One region of the Mesorhizobium sp. RCAM 05099 genome, then DNA from elsewhere that is predicted to be linked to it. Evidence: predicted binding sites of a transcription regulator. Region 1 holds the regulator's gene; the other holds the start of a gene.
What was found. The regulator LexA, encoded in region 1, represses DNA repair genes until DNA is damaged. The targets are predictions, from matches to a motif close to TGTTCNNNNTGTGTTCNG.
Positions count from the first base shown of each region.

Region 2: the regulator LexA is predicted to act here: its motif matches at 2,920-2,937, upstream of AC56QQ_RS01085 (DNA recombination protein RmuC).

Region 1 is NZ_CM185035.1:3,693,714-3,699,154, reverse strand. Features, by position in the region: gene kynU (kynureninase) at 1-168, opposite strand, end outside; gene AC56QQ_RS18105 (GntR family transcriptional regulator) at 330-1,064, shown strand; gene lexA (transcriptional repressor LexA) at 1,446-2,186, shown strand; gene AC56QQ_RS18095 (ComEC/Rec2 family competence protein) at 2,180-4,324, opposite strand; gene gltX (glutamate--tRNA ligase) at 4,426-5,441, shown strand, end outside.
Region 2 is NZ_CM185035.1:231,398-236,838, forward strand. Features, by position in the region: partial or broken gene truA (tRNA pseudouridine(38-40) synthase TruA) at 1-758, opposite strand, end outside; gene AC56QQ_RS01070 (GNAT family N-acetyltransferase) at 890-1,399, opposite strand; gene fmt (methionyl-tRNA formyltransferase) at 1,396-2,331, opposite strand; gene def (peptide deformylase) at 2,336-2,866, opposite strand; gene AC56QQ_RS01085 (DNA recombination protein RmuC) at 2,970-4,238, shown strand; gene AC56QQ_RS01090 (GFA family protein) at 4,245-4,649, opposite strand; gene AC56QQ_RS01095 (cation diffusion facilitator family transporter) at 4,715-5,441, opposite strand, start outside.

The DNA of each region.
Region 1 (5,441 bases):
TGTCGCGGCCTTCTGGATCTCGTTGAAGACGGCCGGTGAAGCGGCACCCAGCGAATTGCCGTCGAGATAGATCACCCCTTCCGGCAAGACGAAGCGATTGCGCATGGAGCGCAGCGGATCCGCGGCATCCAATGCCTCGATTGTTGCGAGATCGGGAATTGCATTCATGATCGATTGTCCTCCGCGCACACGCGCGCCCAGATGAACACGACAGGTGAAATCGGCCGGCCGATCATGCGCAGTCTGCCGGATTGTGTCAAACATTATATATAATTTACACCACAGAAGATTTTCATATATAATTGATGCGCTGTGCGCGGATGGCAACGATGTTGGATGATGGACACTCGAAGACTGAAGCGGCCTACAGGCTGCTGCGCCGCGATATCCTCACGACCCGCCTGAGACCCGGCGCGCCGCTCAAGCTCAGCACGCTGCGCAATAGCTATGGCATCGGCTGGACACCGTTGCGCGAAGCGCTGTCGCGACTGGAGGCGGAGCGCCTGGTGACTTCCATCAGCAATCGCGGCTTCGCCGTCGCTCCGGTCTCGCGCGCCGAACTCGAAGATCTGTCACGCGCCCGGTTGGTGATTGAGCTGCCTCTGCTCCAGGAATCGATCGAGAAGGGCGGCCATGAATGGGAAGATGCCGTCGTCACGGCCCACTACCGGCTGTCGCGCTGCAAGACCGCGGTTGATGACCCTTCAGATGAAGTGGTCGACGGATGGGATGAAAAGCACGAGGCCTTCCACGCGGCGCTGCTCAGCGCGGCAACATCCCCCTGGCTGCTCAACTTCCAGTCCACCATCGCGGATCAGTTGCGTCGCCATCACCGCTTCCTGGGCCTTGCGCCAACGTTGCGGGCGGCCACCGGCCAGTTGCATGGCTATGAGGAGGCCATGGAGGCGTTGCGACGGGCTGTCGCGATCGAACATCACACTGCGCTCATGGAAGCAGCGCTGGATCGTGACATCGAACGCGCGAAAGCGCTGATGACGGTGCACATCGGCTATACGCTGCATGTCTATGTCCATGCCGGTGACGGCAGCCCAAACAGGCAATGAGGTAGACGAACTGAGGCAAAAGCCGATATAGGAATTTCTTGGGCAAAAGTTGGCGTTTTGGCTTCGTTTCGTTCACGGCGGGCGAACGACTGGTGAAAGTGAAAAAGCAGCTTCCCGACGTCTCTGGGCGACTGAGGCCAAGCCTCGGCACACGCTGGTCCACAGGCCGTTAACCATAACAATTTCAACGTGTGCAAGTGCACTGTGGCGGCGGCCGGCCGGGGATCACGGCCCGCTGCCAAGCGCCAAATAATTTCAGCCGTCTTAACAAATTCACTAAACTTTAAACGGTTGCGGAACACAACTGGAACAGATAGTGTTTGTTCTGGGTTTGTTTTTCGATTCTGGTTCAAACCTTCGTTCAATGCCTCGGGGGCCGCCATGCTGACGCGCAAGCAACATGAACTGCTGATGTTCATCCATGAACGGCTCAAGGAAAGCGGCATTCCGCCCTCCTTCGACGAAATGAAGGAAGCGCTCGATCTCGCTTCAAAATCCGGAATTCATCGACTGATCACGGCGCTCGAGGAACGTGGCTTCATTCGCCGGCTGCCGAACCGGGCGCGCGCCCTGGAAGTGCTGCGGCTGCCCGATTCGATCGCGCCCGGCCTCAACGCGGCGCGCAAATTCTCTCCAAGCGTCATCCAGGGCAGCCTCGGTCAAGGCGGCGGCCTTGGCCGGCAGATCAAGCCGGCGTCTTCACGCATGCCCTCGGCCGGCAATGACGACGACGTGGTCTCCGCGGTGTCGATCCCGGTGATGGGTCGCATCGCCGCCGGCGTGCCGATCGACGCCATCCAGCATCAGACGCATTCGATCTCGGTGCCGCCGGACATGATCATGGGTGGCGAACACTATGCCCTGGAGGTCAAGGGCGACTCGATGATCGAGGCCGGCATCTTCGATGGCGATACGGTCATCATCCGCAATGCCGATACCGCAAGTCCGGGCGAGATCATCGTGGCACTGGTGGACGACGAGGAGGCGACGCTGAAGCGGTTTCGCCGCAAGGGTGCCTCGATTGCCCTCGAAGCCGCCAATCCGGCCTACGAAACACGCATTTTCGGACCGGACAGGGTCAAGGTGCAAGGCAAGCTCGTTGGGCTGATCAGGCGCTACTGATCAGTGCTGGTGACCGCCTTTTCAGGGTTGCGATAGGGCGGCAGGCCCCTCGCCTCGCGTGAGAATTTGCGCTGGGTGTGCCAAGGTCGATATGGCCTGTTCACAGCGAAGCTGACCGTTGCTGGCATGATTGCCGATCGACGATCGAAGAAGACGGCCGCACTGCCTTTGCGGGCGAGTTGCCGCTTGGTGATGACCAGAACCAGCGGATTGTGACAGGGATCATAAGCTGTCGCGTCATTGATGACGATCAGTTCCGCGAAGCCGCAGGCCTTCCACGCGTCCTTGCGATCCTCGACTTGCGCAATGATAGCGCCAGACGGGTGCCTTGCGAGACATACGCCGGCGGTGCAGTAGAAAGGCGCTCCCAGCGGCAGTTCGGCGGAATCCGCGATGTCGAATTGTCCGTCTCCCTTGTCGAACACCTCCGGCACGACGACGGTTTCGGATGCCAGTGCGCGTTTCCAGTTGTCGACGGTGAATTCGTTCGGACGCGCCCGGCTGACCGCGAGTTCGCCGCCGCCGATCGGCAGCGCCACCAGCCTCGCGTCCTCCGAGATCAGCACATCCGGCGCGCGCGTATCCGAAACGGTCAACAGGCCGGCAAGCGCGAATGGCAGTGCCAGGAGCCGCAGCCATGTCGTCGCCATCGTCGCAATGACTAGGGCGATCGCCACCAGCAGCACGGATTGCTGTGAAATCAGCCCGACGGCATCGATCGGTGAGCGTTCCGAGATCCACGCCGACAAGACGATCATCGCGGTCAGGCCTTTGCCCATCACATAGAGGAAGGGACCATCGACGCCGAACGGCATCGCCAGCGCGCTGAGAACGGCGAAAGGCATCACAACCAGCGAGACGATCGGCATGACGGCCAGATTGGCGAACGGGCTGAGCGGCGAAACGCGCTGGAAATGCCAGATGGCGAAGAGCGCCGTCGCGCTGCCGGCGATGATGGAGGTCATGGCAAGGCCACCCATCGCCAGCAGGAATTTTCGCGTCAGGAAACTGGGCAATGACCGCTTTGGCGGCGGCGGTCTCGTCTTTCCCGCACGATGATCCGACCAGCCGGCATAGGCACCGACCAGCGCCATGTGCAGTCCGGAAATGGAAATGATGTGATAGATGCCGGTCCGCCGCATCGCTTCGTTGATTTCATCGGGAATGCCGGCGCGCACGCCGACGATCAGCGCAGCGGCGATTTCACCTTCGGCGCCACCGACGCTGCCCCTGATATGGTCTGCAATGGCTTCGCGGGCATTCTCTACCGCCGAGGAAAGACGGGCCGCCAGCGGCATGTCGTCGTTATCGGCTGTGACGATCCTTGGATTGCCAAGGAAGAAGCCGCTGCCGCCTATTCCGGAGAAATAGCTGTCGAAAGAAAAGTCGTAGCTGTTCGGGCGCACCGGGCCGGTTGGCGGCAACAACTTGGCGTAACCCGATATCAGGGAGCCGGCGGTCGTTTCGGCCGGTATCTTGCGTGCCGAAAGCCGAACGCGTTCCGGCATATAGCGTAATTTCGGCCGTGCGGTCGACGTCACGTCGATGGTCAGCCGAATGCGGCCGCTCTCCATCTGGTCGAGCGAGACGACGCGGCCGGTGACTTGCGTCGAGATCTCCGAGCCCAGCATCTGAGTTCCGGCCCGCCACGTCTCGACCTTGCCGGCAAGAAAGCCCAGCGCGCACAACAATGCTGCCATGAAGCACAGATGGGTCATCGGCCAGGGACGCGAGACAAGCGCACAGAGCCCCGCGAGGGCGACAACCGCGACGGGTTTTGCAAAGTCAGGCTCCGTCGCCAGGGAAAAGTAGCCGACCGCTCCGCCAGCCAGGCAGACCGGCACCAGCAGGAAGGCAATGCCTCGGTCAAGTTCGAGGTCCGCCGCCACTGCCGCGCTATGGCGCAGGCGAGGCAGCGAAACCCGACGGAATTGCCGGTGCAGGCGCAGGATCGCGCCGGCTTCTGCAACCGGAACGGGATTGGAGACATCCGCCTGTAACGGATGGTCTCCGGGGCTCGGCACGAGGGGCAATGACGATGGCAGCGAGGTCGGCGGAGGCGTCGCAAACAGGGACCGTTCGCTGACGCCAATGGCGGCGTCCTCGCCCTGATCCGAGCCCCAGCCTCGTCCAGCCATCGGGTCTGCCCCTTGCGCCCTCGACACCCTATGCTACATGAACGCGCAACGCGCGAAAGTCCGCGCATCCACACCCGCTTCAGCCGTTTCCCGAGAGTTCCATGCCCGACAAGGTCGTCACCCGTTTTGCCCCCTCGCCCACTGGCTTCCTGCATATTGGCGGAGCCCGCACGGCGCTGTTCAACTGGCTGTATGCAAAGCACACCAGCGGCATCATGCTGCTGCGCATCGAAGACACCGACAGGGAGCGTTCGACCGACGCTGCGACCGCAGCCATTCTCGACGGGCTTTCCTGGCTCGGTCTGACCTGGGACGGCGAGCCGGTGTCGCAGTTCGAGCGCGCGCCGCGCCACCGCGAGGTGGCTGAAGAACTCGTGCGCATGGGCAAGGCCTACTACAGCTACGAGACACCTGCCGAGTTGGAGGCGATGCGGGAGGCCGCACGCGCCAAGGGCCTGCCGCCGCGCTACAATGGCCAGTGGCGCGACCGCGCCCCGTCCGAGGCGCCCGCGGGCGTCAAGGGCGCCATCCGCATCAAGGCGCCTACCGAGGGCGAGACGGTGGTGCACGACCGCGTTCAGGGCGAGGTGCGTTTTCCCAACAAGGACCTCGACGATTTCATCATCCTGCGCTCGGACGGCAATCCGACCTACATGCACGCTGTCGTCGTCGACGACCACGACATGGGTGTCACGCACATCATCCGTGGCGACGATCACTTGACCAACGCCGCCCGGCAGACGGTCATCTATCGCGCGATGGGCTGGGACGTGCCGTCGATGTCGCACATCCCGCTGATCCACGGCGCCGATGGCGCCAAGCTGTCGAAGCGGCACGGCGCGCTCGGCGTCGAGGCGTATCGCGCCATGGGCTATCTGCCGGAGGCGCTGCTCAACTATCTGGCGCGCCTCGGCTGGAGCCACGGCGACGACGAGATCATGTCGATCAAGGACATGATCTCCTGGTTCGACATCGGCGACGTCAACAAAGGCGCTGCCCGCTTCGATTTCGCCAAGCTGGAGGCGTTGAACGGCGTCCACATGCGGCGCATGAGCGATGCCGAGCTGTTCGACATCTTCATCGCCACCTTGCCCTATCTCGAGGGTGGCCCGGCCAT
Region 2 (5,441 bases), 3.5 Mb from region 1:
GCTTTGGTCGGTCTCCGGATAGTCGACGCCGACGAGAAACAGCCCATCGGGCGGCGCCACCGGCCGCAGGCGGCGCGGTCGCGCGCCTCGAGCGCCGCTTGGAGGTTGGCAACGGTCCAGCCGCCGTCGCCGACGCGTTTCAGCGAGCCGACCATCGAGCGTACCTGGTTGTGCAGGAAGGACCGCGCCGAGGCTCTTACCTCGATCATGTCGCCCGTCCGGCTGACATCGAGCCGTTCCAGCGTCCGAACCGGACTGTTGGCCTGGCACTGCGTCGAGCGGAAGGTGGTGAAGTCATGCCGGCCGAGCAGAACTTTCGCCGCTTCGTGCATGGCGACGGCGTCGAGCCGCTTCGGCACCCACCACACCTTGCCCTTTTCCAGCGCCGAGGGCGCACGGCGGTTGAGGATGCGGTAGAGGTAGTGGCGGCCGGTGGCCGAGAAGCGCGCGTCGAAATCGTCCGGGACAGCCATCGCCTTCAGGATGGCAACATGTGCGCCGGCAGCCTGAAGATGAGCGTTCACGGCGTCGCGCACCTTGTCATCAGGCCATGCCTTGGCGAGGTCGACATGCGCCACCTGGGCCGTCGCATGCACGCCGGCATCGGTGCGGCCGGCGGCGCGCAACCTGACCTCTTCGCCGCAGAATTTCTCGATGGCCTGCTCGATCGCCTGCTGTACCGAAGGCTGATCCGCCTGGTGCTGCCAGCCGGCAAACAGGCTGCCATCATATTCGATGTCGAGGCGAAAACGCGGCATGCTAGAGCATGATGCCGAAAAGTGTGAAGCGGTCTTCGGACGACATCATGCTCTATCCCTTTGAGTTAGAGGCGGGTTCAGATTTCAAGTCGATTCGACCTGAAATCATCCGGCTCCAGGGCTGTTGTCGCTTATGCGGCGAGTGCCGAGCCGAAGGCCGAGGCGTAGACCAGCCTACCGGCTTCCGGCGCGTCGCCCCAGGCCAGCGCCTGCAGCGCCTCGCCCTGGTACTCGCTCTCGAAGTTTTCGGCGCGTGCGTGGCTGTAGCCGAAGCGGCTGTAATAGACCGGGTCACCCAGCACCACGGCCAGCGTCTCGCCAGCGTCCCTGAGGCGGATATGCGCCTCACGGATCAGCGCGCCGCCGATACCGCTGCCATGGAACGAAGGCTCCACCGCCAACGGTGCCAGCGCCACGGCCGCAAAGCTTTTGCCGCCATTGCGGACAAACAGTCGGGAAAACAGGATGTGGCCGACAACCTGTCCGTCCTCTTCCGCCACCAGTTCGGTAACGGCGTCGCCGCCGGTCACCAGCGCGTCGACCAGCCCGGCCTCCGCCTGCTGGCCGAAAGCGTGTTCCTCGACGAGGCGGATGGCCTCGCGATCCCGCGGCGTCGCCGCGCGTATCGACATCATGCTCATGAGAATTTCATTCCTTTTTCGATCTTGGCCCCGCGCAGGAATTCCGACGCGGCAGCGGGCCTTCCGCCCGCCCGTTGAACTTCGACCAGCCTGATCGCGCCTGCCCCGCAGGCGACCGTCAGCTGGTCATCGAGAATTCCTCCCGACTCGCCCGCGCCTTGCGAAAGCACCGAGCGAAGCAGTTTCAGCCGCTCCGGGCGGCCGCCAATTTCAATCTCGGACCACGCACCGGGAAAGGGCGACAGGCCACGAATGTGATTGTGGACCTCGGTCGCCGAGCGATTCCAGTCCACGCGAGTCTCCGATTTATCGATTTTTTTGGCGTAGGTCACCCCTTCCACCGCTTGGGGGGTAAATGTCAGGGTGTTCATTTCCAGCCGCGCCAGCGCTTCCACCATGAGTGCGGCACCAACGCCCATCAACCGATCATGCAGGTCGCCGGCCGTCATATCGGGTTCGATGGGGCATTTTTCAACCATTCCCACCGGGCCGGTGTCGAGCCCCTCTTCCATGCGCATCACCATCATGCCGGTTTCGCGGTCGCCCGCCATGATGGCGCGCTGGATGGGCGCGGCCCCGCGCCAGCGCGGCAACAGCGATGCATGGCCGTTGATGCAGCCGAGCCGCGGCGCCTCGAGAACCGCCTTCGGCAGCAGCAAACCGTAGGCGACGACCACGGCGACGTCGGCCCGCAGGGCGTGCAAAGCCGCCTGCTCGGCCTCACCCTTGAGCGACAACGGCGTGCGCACCTCGATGCCAAGCCGCTCTGCCTCGCGCTGCACCGGTGACGGCGTCAGCTCCAGCCCGCGCCGCCCGGCGGCGCGTGGCGGTTGCGTATAGACGGCTGATATCTCATGTCCGGCATCGCCGATCGCGCGCAGCGTCGGCACTGAAAACTCCGGCGTGCCCATGAAGATGACGCGGAGGGGCATTCCCCTATCCCACCAGCTTGCCCGGCGCCTTGTCCCCGGCGAGCTTCTTGAATTTCTTCACCACCATGTCGCGTTTCAGCTTCGAGATGTGGTCGATGAACAGCACGCCGTTGAGGTGGTCGATCTCGTGCTGCAGGCAGGTCGCCATCAGCCCCTCGGCTTCGATCTCCTGCAGTTTGCCGTCGCGGTCGAGGTACCTGACCCGCACCGCCGCCGGACGTTCGACCTCGGCGTAGTAGTCCGGGATCGACAGGCAGCCTTCCTCGTAGACGGAGCGCGCGTCGGCGCTCTCCAGGATTTCCGGGTTGATGACGACATGCGGCGCCGGTGTCTCGTCTTCCTTGGCGAGATCGATCACCAGCATGCGCAGCGGTTCACCGATCTGGATCGCCGCGAGCCCGATGCCGGGTGCGTCATACATGGTTTCCAGCATGTCGTCGGCTAATTTGCGCAGGGGCGCGTCGACGTGCTCCACCGGCTTGGAAACCTGGCGCAGGATGGGGTCGGGAAGGATGATGAGCGGCTTGATAGGCATGGCGTTCCACGTAAGACGTCCAGCGAAAAGCGTCAACCGGGGCGCCTGGTTGGTGTTCACGTTTTGATCTGTGCCGACATGCCGAATCATCTATGCTGTCCACATGAATGACCTGACATCCATCCTTTCGGAGCCCGTCGCCCGGCTTGGCGCCTCCACGATCACGCTCGGCCATGCGCTGGCTTTCACCATGTTGCTGTTTCTCGGCCTGTTCGTGGCGCTCGTCATCGCGCTGTGGCGGTCGGCCAAGGCGCGCGCCGTGGCGGCCGCGGAAGCCGCCGACCATGCGCGCGATGCAGAGGCGCGGATGGCCGGCATTCTGCAGTCTCAATCCGAGATGCAGGGCCGCATGGGTGCCATCGCCGAGGTGTTCGGGGCACGGCAGGCGGAACTGACGCAGTCGATCGGCCAGCGCCTCGACGCCATGACCGGCCGCCTCGGCCAGACCATGACCGAGCAGACCAAATCCACGCATGAGAGCCTGGCCAAATTGCAGGAGCGGCTGGCGATCATCGACGTCGCGCAAGGCAACATCCAGTCGCTCGCCGGCCAGGTCGTGCAGTTGCAGGCGATCCTCTCCAACAAGCAGACGCGCGGCGCCTTCGGCCAGTCGCGCATGGAGGCGATTGTCGCCGACGGCCTGCCGCATGGCGCCTACGAATTCCAGGCGACCCTGTCCAACGGCAGCAGGCCCGATTGCCTGGTGAAGATGCCGAACGGCGCGCCCTCGCTTGCCATCGATGCCAAATTCCCGCTGGAGGCCTGGAATGCCATCCGCGCCGCCGATGGCGTCGAGTTGCAGAAGGCCGCCTCGCAGGCTTTCCGCCGCGACATCGAGGTCCATGTCCGCGATATATCGGAAAAATACCTGATCCAGGGCGAGACGCAGGACACCGCCTTCATGTTCGTGCCGTCGGAATCGGTGTTTGCCGAGATCCACGAGAATTTCGAGGCGATCGTCCACAAGGCGCACCGCGCCCGCATCGTCATCGTCTCGCCGTCACTGCTGATGCTGTCGATCCAGGTCATCCAGGCGATCCTCAAGGACGCCCGCATGCGCGAGCAGGCGCACCTGATTCAGGGCGAAGTCATCCGGCTGATGGAGGATGTCGCGCGCGTCGACGAGCGGGTGCGCAAATTGCAGGTCCATTTCGGCCAGTCGGCCAAGGACATCGACGACATCCTCGTCTCGACATCGAAGGTGACCAAGCGCGGCCAGAAGATCGAGGCGCTGGAGTTCGGCGCGCAGCCTGCGGAAGACGGCACTGGCGGGGCCTCGTCGGCACCGGTTGCGAAAGTCGAAGGCGGCGCGCGCGTCGCCGATTCGAAGACCGGACAGCTCAGGCTGAGGGTTGTCGAAGGCGACGACTGAGCCGCGCTACTGCTCCTCGACGATGGTCATGCCGTGAAATTCCGGCAGCCAATGCAGCGCCGAGCGGTGCCATTTCTGCTGTGTAGGGATCAAATCCTCGCGTTGCCGCGCGGTTCCCACTCGAATTCCATAGACCTTTGGACCATCTCCGACCGACGTGGCGTGAAGGTGCGAACCGCAGTCGGCGCAAAAGGCTTGGGCGCGCTTGGCGCCGCTCGCCCCGGTCTTGGTATAGATCTTCGGCGTACCCTTGGTGATCCGGTAATGATCCTCGGGCGCCGGAACCGTCACGCGAAAAGCCGTGCCGGTCAGTTGCTGGCAATCCGTGCAGTGGCAGATCGAGGTCTTTTCCGGGTCGACCTCCGCCTCGTAAGCAATGGCGCCGCAATGGCATCCGCCGTCGATCTTCATCGCCGCTCCTCCAAAATCCACCCTTGGATCATAGCGGGCCAAGGCTGCGAGGCAACGGCACTGCGCTAGTCCAGAGCCGGATCGGATGCGGATACGAGCAGTTTGCGCCGCTGCTCCCAGGTGCCAGTGGTCTGCGGCTTGACGAACAGCCGCATGATCTCAGGCATCTCTGTCTTCAGCCGCTTCTCGAGGCGCTCGACACAGGCTTCGATCTCCGGCGCCGTCAGATGATCCTCGAATTCGATGCTCAGGCCAGCGACAATCTCCGCCGGTCCCATATGCAGCGTCAGTACACCGTTCGCCCGCTGCACCGCCGGGTCTTGCTGGACGATGGCCAGCACCTGTTTCTGCACTTCGGGCGAGGCCGGTTCGCCCAAAAGCAGGCTCTTGCTTTCGCGCGCCAGGAAAATCGCCGTCGCGCCAAGGATAAGCGCGATGCCTATCGAAGCGGCGCCATCGAGCTCAGGCATGTCGAGCAATTCCGCCGCCAGGATGCCAGCGAAGGCAACGATCAGGCCGAGCAGGGCTGCGCTGTCCTCGAACAGCACCGTGTAGACGCTCGGGTCCTTGCTCGCTTGCACGGCCCGCAACCAGCCCTGTTTGCCCTTCTGCTGGCGGAACGCCTTCAGCGCCACCAGCCAGGAGCTGCCTTCGAACAGGAAGGAAAGGCCGAGAACGATGTAGTTCAGCTTGGCGTTGGCGACCGGTTCGGGGGCCATGATGTGGATGACGCCTTCGTATAAAGAGACGCCGGCGCCGAGCGCAAAGACGAGAAGGGCGACGATGAAACTC